Regions from separate parts of the Pseudomonas tructae genome, predicted to be linked through region 3. Evidence: predicted binding sites of a transcription regulator. Region 3 holds the regulator's gene; each other region holds the start of a gene.
What was found. Region 3 encodes FliA, which starts transcription of late flagellar genes. Its sites were predicted from a motif close to CTAAAGTTTNNNNNNNNNNNGCCGNTAA; they were not measured.
Positions count from the first base shown of each region.

Region 1: a site for FliA is predicted at 2,706-2,733, ahead of EXN22_RS10055 (methyl-accepting chemotaxis protein). Genes of this name have one in related genera too.
Region 2: a site for FliA is predicted at 1,562-1,589, ahead of motA (flagellar motor stator protein MotA). Genes of this name have one in related genera too.

Region 1 is NZ_CP035952.1:2,179,961-2,184,373, reverse strand. It holds gene fabB (beta-ketoacyl-ACP synthase I) at 1-908, shown strand, start outside; gene EXN22_RS10055 (methyl-accepting chemotaxis protein) at 1,023-2,648, opposite strand; gene EXN22_RS10050 (DUF3859 domain-containing protein) at 2,788-3,252, opposite strand; gene EXN22_RS10045 (amidohydrolase family protein) at 3,319-4,326, opposite strand.
Region 2 is NZ_CP035952.1:860,807-865,219, reverse strand. It holds gene motB (flagellar motor protein MotB) at 1-641, opposite strand, end outside; gene motA (flagellar motor stator protein MotA) at 645-1,496, opposite strand; gene EXN22_RS03935 (HDOD domain-containing protein) at 1,628-3,163, shown strand; gene EXN22_RS03930 (rhodanese-like domain-containing protein) at 3,210-4,028, shown strand; gene asd (archaetidylserine decarboxylase) at 4,028-4,413, shown strand, end outside.
Region 3 is NZ_CP035952.1:2,010,129-2,014,541, forward strand. It holds gene flhF (flagellar biosynthesis protein FlhF) at 1-86, shown strand, start outside; gene fleN (flagellar synthesis regulator FleN) at 207-1,040, shown strand; gene fliA (RNA polymerase sigma factor FliA) at 1,037-1,777, shown strand; gene EXN22_RS09315 (chemotaxis response regulator CheY) at 1,881-2,255, shown strand; gene EXN22_RS09320 (protein phosphatase CheZ) at 2,275-3,063, shown strand; gene EXN22_RS09325 (chemotaxis protein CheA) at 3,076-4,413, shown strand, end outside.

The DNA of each region.
Region 1 (4,413 bases), 170 kb from region 3:
GCGGCGCCTCGACCCTGAACCAGATGGAAGCGCTGGACATCCTGCGCGAAAAAGGCGTCAAGCGCGTTGGCCCGTACCGCGTCACCCGGACCATGAGCAGCACCGTCTCGGCGTGCCTGGCCACCCCGTTCAAGATCAAGGGCTTGAACTACTCCATCGCCTCGGCCTGCGCCACCAGTGCACATTGCATCGGTACCGCGATGGAACAGATCCAGATGGGCAAGCAGGACATCGTCTTCGCCGGTGGCGGTGAAGAAGAGCACTGGAGCCAGTCGTTCCTGTTCGACGCCATGGGCGCCCTGTCCAGCAAGCGCAACGACACCCCGGAAAAGGCCTCCCGTGCCTACGACGCGGACCGTGACGGTTTCGTCATCGCCGGCGGTGGCGGCATGGTCGTGGTTGAAGAGCTGGAACACGCCCTGGCCCGTGGCGCCAAGATCTATGCCGAAATCGTTGGCTACGGTGCAACGTCCGATGGCTACGACATGGTTGCACCGAGCGGCGAAGGCGCCATCCGCTGCATGCAGATGGCCATGTCCACCGTCGACACCCCGATCGACTACCTGAACACTCACGGCACCTCGACCCCGGTCGGCGACGTCGCGGAAATGAAAGGTGTGCGTGAAGTGTTCGCCGGCAAAGCCCCGGCCATCAGCTCGACCAAGAGCCTGTCGGGTCACTCCCTGGGCGCCGCCGGCGTTCACGAGGCGATCTACTGCATGTTGATGATGGAAGGCAACTTCATTGCCGGCTCCGCCAACATCGACGAACTGGACCCGGAAGTGGCCGACCTGCCGGTGCTGACCAAGACCCAGGAAAACGCCAAGATCGATACCGTGATGAGCAACAGCTTCGGTTTCGGCGGCACCAACGCCACCCTGGTGCTCAAGCGCTGGGCAGGCAAGTAAGGGCTAGCCCCTTCTCCTGAAAACGCCCCGACTTGTCGGGGCGTTTTTGTTTTAGCATCGCGGGGCAAGCCCGCTCTCACATCTATTGTGGGAGCGGGCTTGCCCCGCGACGCCTTACACCGAAAACCGCCCCACCAGGCCATTGAGCTCAATCGCCAGCTGCGACAGCGCCTGGCTCGCCGCGTTGGTCTGATTCGCTCCCGCCGAGGTTTGCATGGCCAGGTCGCGGATGTTGGTCAGGTTGCGGTCCACCTCCCGCGCCACCTGCGCCTGCTGTTCCGAGGCGCTGGCAATCACCAGGTTGCGCTCATTGATCAGGCTGATCGCCGCAGCGATCTCCTCCAGCGCCGCGCCAGCAGCATGGGCTCCCTCCAAGGTGCCGCGCGCCCGCTCATTGGTATGCTGCATGCCCTCGACCGCACGATGGGTGCCCTGCTGGATACCGTCGATCATCTGCTCGATTTCACGGGTCGACTGCTGGGTGCGGTGGGCCAGGGCCCGCACCTCGTCCGCGACCACGGCAAAGCCGCGCCCGGCGTCACCGGCGCGGGCCGCCTCGATCGCGGCGTTGAGGGCCAGCAGGTTGGTCTGTTCGGCAATCGCGCCAATCACATCCAGCACCTTGGTAATACCATGGACCTGCTGGGCCAGCTGCCCCACTTCTTCAGCGTTGGCGGTAACACCCGCCGCCAGGTCTTCGATCGACGTCACGGTGAGGCGTACTTGCTCACGACCCTGGCGGGCGATGCGGTCCGATTCCTGGGAGGCCTCGGAAGTGGCCACGGCATTGCTCGCCACCTCCTCCACCGCCGCGGTCATCTGGTTGACGGCGGTCGCCGCCTGCTCGATTTCCTGGCTTTGCTGCATCAGCCCACGGGTAGCGTCTTCAGTCACCGCGCTGAGCTCTTCGGAGGCCGAGGCCAACTGGCTGGACGAATCGGAGATGCGCCCGATGGTCTCGCGCAGGCTCTGCTGCATTTGCTTCATCGCTGCAAGCAAGCGGGCCGGCTCGTCCTTGCCCTGCACCGTGATCTGCGGGGTCAGGTCACCAGTGGCCACCACCTCGGCAACTTGCAGCGATTGCGTCAGCGGCCGGACGATACTGCGGGTCAAGGTCAAGGCCAGCACCACCGTCAGCACCACGGCGGCGATCAGCAGGCCAATCACCCAGACCCGCGCCTGCTGGTAGACGGCTTCGGCAAGGTCGGTCGCCGTGTTGGCATGCTGATTGTTGAGCGCAATCAGCTCGTTAAGGCTGGCGGTCATCTGGTCTGCCAACTGGTTCATGTCGCCATTGACCAGGGCCACGGCCTCTTCGAGCCGATGCGCAGAAGACAATTCCACCACTTGGCCCTGTAGCTTGAGGTAGCGCTGCTCCAGCTCAAGGTAGCGGTCGAACAGGGTTTGCTCTTCAGGCAGCACGATCAGGGCCTGGTACTTCTGCTGAGCCTTGCCCAGCCCGGCCTTGATCTGCTCGATGCGCGACTTGTTCTGCTCAAGCGCTGCGGCGTCACGATTGACCAGCAAACGCAAGGTCAAGGCGCGAATGCGCAGCATGTCCTGGGTCATCTGGCCGACCGATATGACGCTGGGCAACCAGTTGCTGTCGACCTGCTCGGACTGCTGGCGCATGCTGGTCATCTGCATCAAGGCAAAGGCGCCCAAGGCAAACACCAGCGCCGCCACCAGGCCAAAGCCCAGGCCAGCCCTGGGCGCGATATTCATGCTTCTCAAGCTCATTTCCTGGCTCCCTCCAAAAGCGCTGCAACAGCGCGCAGCAGTCCTTGCTTCTAGACGGTATCGGCCCGGCGAAAATTTGCGTAAGACGAAAACGTGATATCAAAAGGCCTTGTGATCGCGACGCCAGTGACGCAGGGGCTCAACGCACGGTAAAGCGCTGCTCGGCAAGCAGGCGGTCGCCCTGGAAGACCATGAAATGCCACTGCCCGGGCACCACTTCATGGTGCTCGGTGAACTCGTAGGCCATCACGTCCTGGACCGCTCCGGGCACCAGTTTCTGCACCACTTCGAACTTGTCATGGCGCTTGCCATCGGGGGTGATCACCCCTGGAGTGAAGTACAGCAGGGTCAACGGGGTGTCTTCGGCGACCTTGCCTTCCAGGCGGTAGCGCAGGCCGAACTTGCTGCCCAGGCGTGCCGGAATGTCTTCGGTGGGGTGCAGTGCCTGGTTGCTCTGGGTCAGCACTCGCTCACCGGGCTGGAAATTCTCGTGGCGAGTCTCGAACAACCCGTACTCCACCGGGCCCGCTACGCGAACCTCGGCACTGGCCAGGCCACTGACCAGCAACAGCCCGCATAAGGCGCTGAAACGATGTGAAAACATAGTGCACTCCATCAGGTTGATGGCGGCAGGCTATGACGTCGGCATGACAGGCTGATGACAGAGCGGTCACGGGCGCGCCTTGGGCAGTACGGCCAGGAAGTTGTCGCGGGCGACCTGTTGCGCGATGTCGGCCGGCAAGGCATCGAGAAATACATCGAAACCCTGCATCTGCTCACCCAGGCTGGCGAAACGCCCGACCACATCGGAGCCGAGCATGAAGCGTTCAGGGAAGCGCTTCACCAGTTCCAGCCACTGCGCCCTTGGTTTTCCCTGATCGTCCAGCAGATAAGGCTGCAGGACGCTCCAGGATAGATCCACGTACAGGTTCGGGTAGTCTTCCAGCAGCCGTGACAGCGTCGGCAGCAGAAAGTCGAGCTGGGTCTGGTGGCGATGGATTTCCATGCTGGTGCCGGCATGGGCCCAGATGAAGCGGGTGTGCGGGTGATTACGCAGGGGTTCTTCGATCTCCGCCAGGTACAACGGGTTGCGTTCGCGCTTTGAGGTAATGTTGGAGTGAATCAGCACCGGCAGGTCCTGTTCGGCGGCCAGGTGATAGATACGGGTCATGGCCTCGTTGTTGGCCCGCGGCGTGTCGCCGCTGGTCAGCGCGGTCAGGTCGTCATGGCGGGTAAACACTTCACCGATGCCCTGCCACAGGCCCGGATACAGCTCGAGCATGCGCTCGATGTGCGCGACGGCATTCTTGTCCACCGGGTTGAAGCCACTGAGAAACGGATGAAAGCGCTGGCGCTGCACGGGGGCGAGCTTCTCCAGGGCCGCCGCGACATAGATATCGGTGGCGCTGTACCAGTAGGCATCGGCATCGTCGCCTGCGTAGTAGCGCGGGCGCTTGGGCTCGTCCTCATGCCACTTCTTGGCCACGGGAATGCCGGAGATCATCGACTGGTCGATACGCGCCGCGTCCATGGCCTTGAGCAAGGCATCCATGCCGGCGGTTTCCTGAAAGAAATCCACGTAATGCAGGTGCGCGTCACTGTAGTGGTACTCGCGCGCCTGCGCCGTCGGCAGCGACAGCGTCATCACCAGCACCCAGCCCAGATACCTGACAATCATCATGCGCTCCTTGTTGGCCGCTTCAGACAAGGTAGACCGACCTCAACACCTGGCAGTTCAGCAGGTTATGCTACAAGAACCCTCCCC
Region 2 (4,413 bases), 1.1 Mb from region 3:
AAGTCGCCAGTGCCCGCGTAGGGCTTGGCATCGGTATGACCGCTGATGCTGATCTTGTTCGGCACCGCCTTGATGGTGTCTGCCATGGCCAGCAGGATATCTTCGAAGTACGGCTGCAAGCGCGCGCTGCCCAGGTCGAACATCGGCCGATTCTCGGCGTCCATGATCTGAATGCGCAGGCCGTCCTGGGTAATCTCGAAGAGAATCTGGTCCTTGAACTTCTGCAGTTGCGGGTTCTCTTCGACCTTGTTCTGCAGCTCTTGCAACAGCAGTTCCAGGCGCTCGCGCTCGACCTGCTCGGCCATGTTCTCGACCGTGTTCTGGTCGATCGGGATGCTGCTTTCAGGCGTAGGCTCGGACTTTTCTTCCGGGTTGATGGTCTTTTCCGGCGCAAGCTGAGGCGAGCCGCCCAGGTCAATGATGTAGGGCGTGCCGCTTTCGGAAAATCCGATCGGGTCCTTGAAGTAACCGGCAATGGCAATCTTCTGCTCGGGCGTGGCGGTCGACAGCAGCCACAGCACGAGGAAGAACGCCATCATCGCCGTGGCGAAGTCGGCGAAGGCAATCTTCCAGGCACCACCGTGGTGGCCGTCGCCAAAGCGCTTGATGCGCTTGACGATAATGGGCTGATTGTTCTCCATGGCTTAGCGACCGCGAACTGCTTGTTCCAGCTCGGCGAAGCTTGGGCGGTGGGCCGGGAACAGCACCTTGCGCCCGAACTCCACGGCCAGCGACGGCGGCATGCCCGAGGCCGAAGCCACCAGCGAGGCCTTGATGGCCTCGTAGACGTTAAGCTCTTCCTTGGCGTCATGGCGCAAGGAGGTGGCCAGCGGGCCGAAGAAGCCGTAAGCGGCGAGAATACCGAAGAACGTACCGACCAGTGCCGCACCCACGTGCAGGCCGATGGACTTCTGGTCACCATCGCCCAACGAGGCCATGGTCACCACGATACCCAGTACCGCGGCAACGATACCGAAACCTGGCATGCCATCAGCGATGCCGCTGACGGCGTGAGACGGATGCTCGAGCTCTTCCTTCATGCTCAGCAGCTCCATGTCGAACAGGCCCTCGAGCTCGTGCGGGGCCATGTTGCCGGTGGACATGATGCGCAGGTAATCACAGATGAACGCGGTCATGCGTTCGTCACCCAGGACGGCCGGGTACTTGGCGAAAATCGGGCTGGCAGCGGCGTCTTCGATATCGGCTTCGATCGCCATCATGCCTTCACGACGGGATTTGTTGAGAATCTCGTAGACCAGGCCCAGCACCTCGACATAGAAGGTGTGGGTAAAGCGCGTGCCGAACATCTTCAGCGACTTCTTGATTACATGCATGGTCATGTAACCAGGGTTGGCCTGGAGGAACGCACCGAAAGCGGCACCACCGATAATCAGCACTTCAAAAGGCTGAATCAGGGCCGCAATCTTGCCGTGGGAGAGTACATATCCGCCGAGCACACTCGCGAATACGACGATGATGCCGATAATTTTAGCCATAGATAGAAAGCACTTACTGTCGTGGTCAGGGTCGTGAGCGGAAGTTAAAAAAACTCTTCTTCTACTTATCGGCAGAACTGCGCCAGACTATAGTCAGTCAAGGCGAAAAGCCAGTTCGGCCTACCTCCAGCATGCCTATTGAAACCATCGTGCCAAGTCAAACACCAAAAACACTCGATGCCTGGGTCAAGCTTCTCGATAGTGTGCGCCTGCCGGTGCCGCTTGCCAGTTACGAACGGGTAAAGGCGGCTATCGACGACAGCCGCCGTTCGTTGCGCGATATCGCCGAATTGATGCAGGACAGCCCGGCGCTGGTGCTCAGCGTAATGCGCGAGGCCAACCACCACAGCAACACCAGCCTGGGCGAACCTGCCGAAAGCCTGGAGATTGCCCTCAATCGCCTGGGTCTTGCGCGTACGGCGCAGTTGTTGGAGCGCCTGCCGGCCGTACCCGAAGGCGAGATTGCATTGACCCTGCGCCAATTGCAGCTGGTAAGCCAGCATGCCAGCCAGCAAGCCAATGGCCTGTTCGCCAGCCGCCTGGCGCGCCTGTGGCAAGAAATTCACTGGGGCAGCCTGCTGTTCCTGTCGCCACTGTGGCCGCTGGCCCTGACCCACCCCAAGCTGCTTGAAGAGTGGGAGCTGCGCGTGGTGCACAAGGGCGAATCGGCCCCCAGGGTGGAAAAAGAGCTGTTTGGCGTACGCGTCATGAGCCTGTGCAAAGCCCTGGCCGAACACTGGCGACTACCAGACTGGGTAACCCGCGGTTACCATTTACTCCAGGAAGAACGCCGGCTACTGGCCGAAGCGAGCCTCATCGCCCGTGACCAGGACAGCCTGCACCAGCAACAGCGCCTCGACGATCAGCCGAGCTTGCACCGCTGGTTCAACCAGCCGGCCAACACCGTGCTACTGGCCAACGGCCTGGCCCTGGCCTCACAGGTAGGATGGACCAATGGCCATGTGCAGCGCTGGCAACTGCTCACCAGCCTGTACCTGCAGACCTCTCTGGACGATGTGCAGCAACGGGTGCACCAACAAGCTGCGATCAGTGCCCGTCATCATGCCTGCCCCGGCTTGTTCCACCCGGCCGAGGCACTGCTCTGGCCCTGGCACCAGCAATGCCTGCACCAGGGTCAGATCGCCCCGTCGACGCCCTCGGCCCAGGCCCTGGGCACCTGGCGTACGCTCTGTGGTGAACTGCTGGCCGAGCCTAGCCCGTTCAGCAATTCCATCCACCTGACGAGCCTGGCCCGCGATGCCCTGGTCGCCTGCGGCATGCAACGCGTGATGCTGCTGATGACCGACAAGACCCTGACCCAGTTGCGGGTTCATCAGGTTGCCGGCCTTCCCGGTGAAGCAGCCAGCCTGGTACTGCCCATTGAACAAAGCAAACTGCTGCAACGCTTGCTGAGCAAATCGGCGCAGTTGCGCCTGACCCCGGACAACCACGCCCAGTTCTCAGCCTTGTTGCCAGCCAGCCTGCGCGCGCTGTTTCGCAGCGAACACCTGCTGCTACGCTCACTCTCGAGCAATGGCCGGACGGTGATGCTGCTGATCGCCGACCAAGGTGGCAAGCCATTGGCAGATGTCAGCGTGCAAGCATTCGGCAAAACCGCGCAATGCATCGAGCGGGCCCTGACCGCCTTCAGCAACCGCAGCGCCTGAGCCATGCGCTACAATCGCCCCCTCTGTTTCGCCCTGGAGACTCTGGATGACTGACTTTTCTGGCCTGCCCCTGGTTATCGAGCCGGCTGACCTGCAAACCCGCCTGGAAGCGCCAGAGTTGATTCTGGTCGACCTGACCAGCCCAAACCGTTATGACAGCGGGCATATTCCCGGTGCGCGCTTCGTCGACCCCAAGCGCACTCAGCTGGGCCAACCTCCCGCGCCGGGCCTGTTGCCGGCCAAGGTCGAACTGGAAAAGCTGTTCGCCGAGCTTGGCCACAACGCCAATGCGGTCTACGTGGTCTATGACGATGAGGGCGGCGGCTGGGCCGGGCGCTTCATCTGGTTGCTGGATGTGATCGGTCATTCGCGCTACCACTACCTCAACGGCGGCGCTCAGGCGTGGCCAGCGAGCAACCTCAGCAAAGAAGTACCGGCCAATGCCAACGGTACGGTCAACCTGATCCTGCACGACGAGCCAACGGCCACCCGCGAGTACCTGCAAAGCCGCCTCGGCGCCGCCGACCTGGCCATCTGGGATGCCCGCAGCCCGGCCGAATACCGAGGTGAGAAGGTCCTCGCGGCCAAGGGCGGCCACATCCCCGGCGCGGTCAATTTCGAGTGGACCGCTGGCATGGACCTGAACGATCACCAGCGAATCCGCAAGGACCTACCCGAGATCCTTGAGCAGCTGGGTATCAGCAAAGACAAGGAAGTGGTCACCCACTGCCAGACACATCACCGTTCCGGCTTTACCTACCTGGTGGCCAAACATTTGGGCTACCCTCGGGTCAAAGCCTACGCCGGATCCTGGGGCGAATGGGGCAACCACCCCGACACCCCTGTCGAAGTTAAGGAAACCTAATGAAATCCCGCTTGTTCATCATCAGCCAGTACCTGTTGCCTCATCACCTGCTCTCGCGCCTGGCCGGCTGCATCGCCGAATGCCGCGTGCGCTGGTTCAAGAACGCTTTCACCAGTTGGTTCGCCAAGCGCTACCAGGTGGACATGTCCCAGGCCCTGGTCGAAGACGTCACCGCCTACGAGCACTTCAACGCCTTCTTCACCCGCGCCCTCAAGCCCGGCGCGCGCCCCCTGGATGAAACCCCAGGGGCGATTCTCTGCCCGGCCGACGGTGCCGTCAGCCAGCTCGGCCCGATCGAGCACGGTCGCATCTTCCAGGCCAAGGGCCACAGTTTCAGCGCCCTGGAGCTGCTGGGTGGCGATCCGGCCAATGCCGCGCCGTTCAT
Region 3 (4,413 bases):
TGCAGATGCAGGACGAGCCCAGCGAAGAGGCCATGGCCGACATGTTCGCTGATCTCTACCACAGCCCTGGCAAACGCGTGGGCTGAGGTGAATATGAATACGTTGCAAAGTACCTACATCAATGGTCTGCCAGGCATTTTTCAGGTGTTGAAAGCGCAGCCCAGTCATGTGGCCTCGGTCTAAGTAAGACAAGGTAAAGAACAAACATGGGTAGCATGCATCCCGTACAGGTGATCGCCGTGACCGGTGGCAAAGGTGGCGTCGGCAAGACTAACGTGTCAGTGAACCTGTCGCTGGCGCTGGCTGAGCTTGGCCGTCGGGTCATGCTGCTGGACGCCGACCTGGGCCTGGCCAACGTCGACGTGCTGCTGGGCCTGACGCCCAAACGTACCCTGGCCGACGTCATCGAAGGCCGCTGCGAGCTGCGCGAAGTGCTGCTGCAAGGCCCTGGTGGCGTACGCATCGTGCCGGCGGCTTCGGGTACGCAAAGCATGGTGCACCTGGCGCCGGCGCAGCATGCCGGACTGATCCAGGCCTTCAGCGAGATCGGCGACAACCTCGATGTGCTGGTGATCGACACCGCTGCGGGTATCGGTGACTCGGTAGTCAGCTTTGTTCGCGCCGCCCAGGAGGTGTTGCTGGTGGTCTGCGACGAGCCCACCTCGATCACCGATGCCTATGCCCTGATCAAGCTGCTCAATCGCGATTACGGCATGAACCGCTTCCGCGTCCTGGCAAACATGGCTCAGAGCCCTCAAGAGGGGCGCAACCTGTTCGCCAAGTTGACCAAGGTCACTGATCGCTTTCTGGATGTCGCTCTACAATACGTCGGCGCGGTGCCTTACGACGAATGCGTGCGCAAGGCGGTGCAGAAGCAGCGAGCAGTCTATGAAGCCTTCCCGCGTTCCAAGTGCGCGCTGGCATTCAAGGCCATTGCCCAGAAAGTCGACACCTGGCCGCTGCCTGCCAACCCACGGGGTCACCTGGAGTTCTTCGTCGAACGCCTGGTGCAACCGACGAGTGCAGGTCCGGTGCTATGAACGCCAGCGGTTATCGGATGTACAGCAAGGCTTCGCGTGACGCCCAGTACGAGTTGATCGAGCGTTACGCGCCGTTGGTCAAGCGCATCGCCTACCACTTGCTGGCGCGTCTGCCGGCCAGTGTTCAGGTCGAGGATCTGATCCAGGCCGGGATGATCGGCTTGCTCGAAGTCGCCAACAAGTACGATGCGAGCAAGGGTGCCAGTTTCGAGACCTATGCCGGTATCCGTATTCGTGGGGCCATGCTCGATGAAGTGCGCAAGGGCGATTGGGCACCGCGTTCGGTACACCGCAATACCCGCATGGTCAGTGACGCGATTCGTGCAATTGAAGCAAAAACCGGTCGTGACGCTAAAGATCACGAAGTTGCTGCCGAACTTCAATTGAGTCTCGACGATTATTACGGGATTTTGAATGACACCCTGGGCAGCCGCCTGTTCAGTTTCGACGACCTGCTGCAGGACGGCGAACATGAAGGTCTGCACGAGGGAGGTGCCAGTGCCCAGCTCGAGCCTTCGCGCGACCTGGAAGACGAGCGTTTTCAGGCAGCCTTGGCCGATGCCATTGCCAACCTGCCCGAACGTGAGCGTCTGGTGCTGGCGCTGTACTACGACGAAGAGCTCAACCTCAAGGAGATCGGTGAGGTCCTGGGGGTGAGCGAATCGCGCGTCAGCCAGTTGCACAGCCAGTGCGCGGCACGTTTGCGTGGTCGCCTGGGGGAATGGCGAGCGCGTTGAACACCGGTTCAATGCAGTCGTGAAATGCAGTACCGAATTGATTGAATGCGCGTTCCGCGCTGAACGCGTTAAAGACTGCTTGGAGGTCTAATTGAACAAAGACATGAAAATCCTCATCGTGGACGACTTCTCGACGATGCGGCGGATCATCAAGAACCTGTTGCGTGATCTGGGCTTTACCAACACCCAGGAAGCCGACGACGGCAACACTGCGCTGCCGATGCTCGAAAGCGGCCACTTCGATTTTCTGGTGACCGACTGGAACATGCCTGGCATGTCCGGCATCGACCTGCTGCGCAAGGTACGGGCTGATGAGCGCCTGAAACACCTGCCGGTGCTGATGGTGACCGCCGAAGCCAAGCGCGAGCAGATCATCGAAGCCGCCCAGGCCGGAGTCAACGGCTATGTGGTCAAGCCGTTCACTGCCCAGGTGCTGAAAGAAAAAATCGAAAAAATCTTCGAGCGCGTCAATAGCTGAGGTACGCCACGGGGGCGCTATGGAGCAAACACAATCATCCTTGGGCGAGTTCGAGTCGACACTCAAGAAGCACGCCAAGGAACTGGTCGACAGCCTTGAGAAAGGCAAGTTCGGCGACGCGGTGCAACTGATCCATCAGCTGAACCAGACCCGTGACCTAGGCCTGTACCAGGAAGTCGGCAAACTTACCCGCGAGTTGCACAGTGCGATCGTCAGCTTCCAGATCGACCCGCACATGCCGCAGGCCGAGGAAGTGTCGCAGATTACCGACGCGACCGAACGCCTGTCCTATGTGGTCAAGCTGACCGAGGGCGCGGCCAATCGCACCATGGACCTGGTCGAAGCCAGTACACCGGTTCTCAACGCGTTGAGCGACGAAGCCAGGGAACTGAGCGTCGACTGGCAGCGTTTCATGCGCCGCGAAGTGGCGGCGCCGGAGTTCCGTGAGTTGGCCAAGCGTGTCGACAGTTTCCTGACGCGCAGCGAGGAAGGCAACCGCAAGGTCGCCGGGCACCTCAATGACATTCTTCTGGCCCAGGACTACCAAGACCTGACCGGCCAGGTGATCAAGCGCGTCACGACGCTGGTCACCGAAGTAGAAAGCAATCTGCTCAAGCTCGTGCTGATGGCAAGCCAGGTCGACCGTTTTGCCGGTATCGAACATGACCACCAGCAGCTGCGCGCTGAAAAAGATCAAGAAAAACATCCGACTCGGGGTGAAGGTCCGCAGATTCATGCCGATAAGCGTGAAGACGTTGTGTCCGGTCAGGACGATGTCGACGATCTGCTGTCCAGTCTGGGTTTTTAGGGAGCACGTTTAATGAGCTTCGGCGCCGATGAAGAAATCCTTCAGGATTTCCTGGTAGAAGCCGGCGAAATTCTTGAGCAACTGTCCGAGCAACTGGTCGAGCTGGAAAGCCGTCCGGATGATGCCGATTTGCTCAATGCGATCTTTCGCGGTTTTCACACTGTAAAAGGGGGCGCCGGCTTCCTCCAGCTCAACGAGCTGGTGGAGTGCTGCCATATCGCCGAAAACGTCTTCGACATCCTGCGCAAGGGTGCCCGGCGCGTTGATGCCGAACTGATGGACGTGGTCCTGGAAGCACTGGACACGGTCAACAGCATGTTCGGCCAGGTGCGCGAGCGTTCTGATATCACTGCGGCCACTCCTGAGCTGCTGGCGGCGCTGTCGCGCCTGGCAGAGCCTGCCGGAGAAGACGAAGCGCCTGCGCCTGAGCCTGAAGTGCTCGAAGCGCCTGCGGTCGAGGCCGAAGCCGACATCACCGACACCGAGTTCGAGCAGTTGCTCGACTCGCTCAGTGCCGTCAAGGCTGAGGCCGAAGCCCAAGTGGCCGAGCCTGCTGGCGATGAAATCACCGATGCCGAGTTCGAGTCGCTGCTTGACCAGTTGCACGGCAAGGGTCAGTTTGCCGCCGATAACCTTGGCGCCAGCGCCGAGGCCCCGGTTGCGGGAGCTGCAGCGGGCGACGCCAGCGGCGATATCACCGACGACGAATTCGAGGCGCTGCTCGATCAGTTGCACGGCAAGGGTACCTTTGCCGTCGATGCACTGCCGGGCGCCGCTGCTACCGGGGAAGACGCCGCGCCTGCTGCGCAGGGCGATCATATTTCCGAGCACGAGTTCGAAGCGCTGCTCGACGAGTTGCATGGCAAGGGCAAGTTTGCTGCTGACGCCGTCGCCACTGCTGCGCCTGCTGCTGCAGCGGTCAAGGCCAAGCCTGCGCCTGCGCCGGCACCTGTGGCCAAAGCTGCAGCGCCTGCTGCTGCCGCGCCGGCAGTGGCCGCCAAGCCCGCCGCGCCAGCCCCGGCGCGTCAACCTGCGGCGGCGGCAGAAAAGCACCCGGCCAGCGAAACCGAAACCACCGTACGGGTCGATACCGCGCGGCTCGATGAGATCATGAACATGGTCGGCGAGCTGGTGCTGGTGCGTAACCGTCTGGTGCGCCTGGGCCTGAACAGCGGCGATGAGGCCATGTCCAAGGCCGTGTCGAACCTCGACGTGGTCACTGCCGACCTGCAGACCGCGGTCATGAAGACCCGCATGCAGCCGATCAAGAAGGTTTTCGGGCGCTTCCCGCGTCTGGTTCGCGACCTTGCCCGGCAACTGAAGAAAGAGATCAACCTGGAGCTGGTCGGG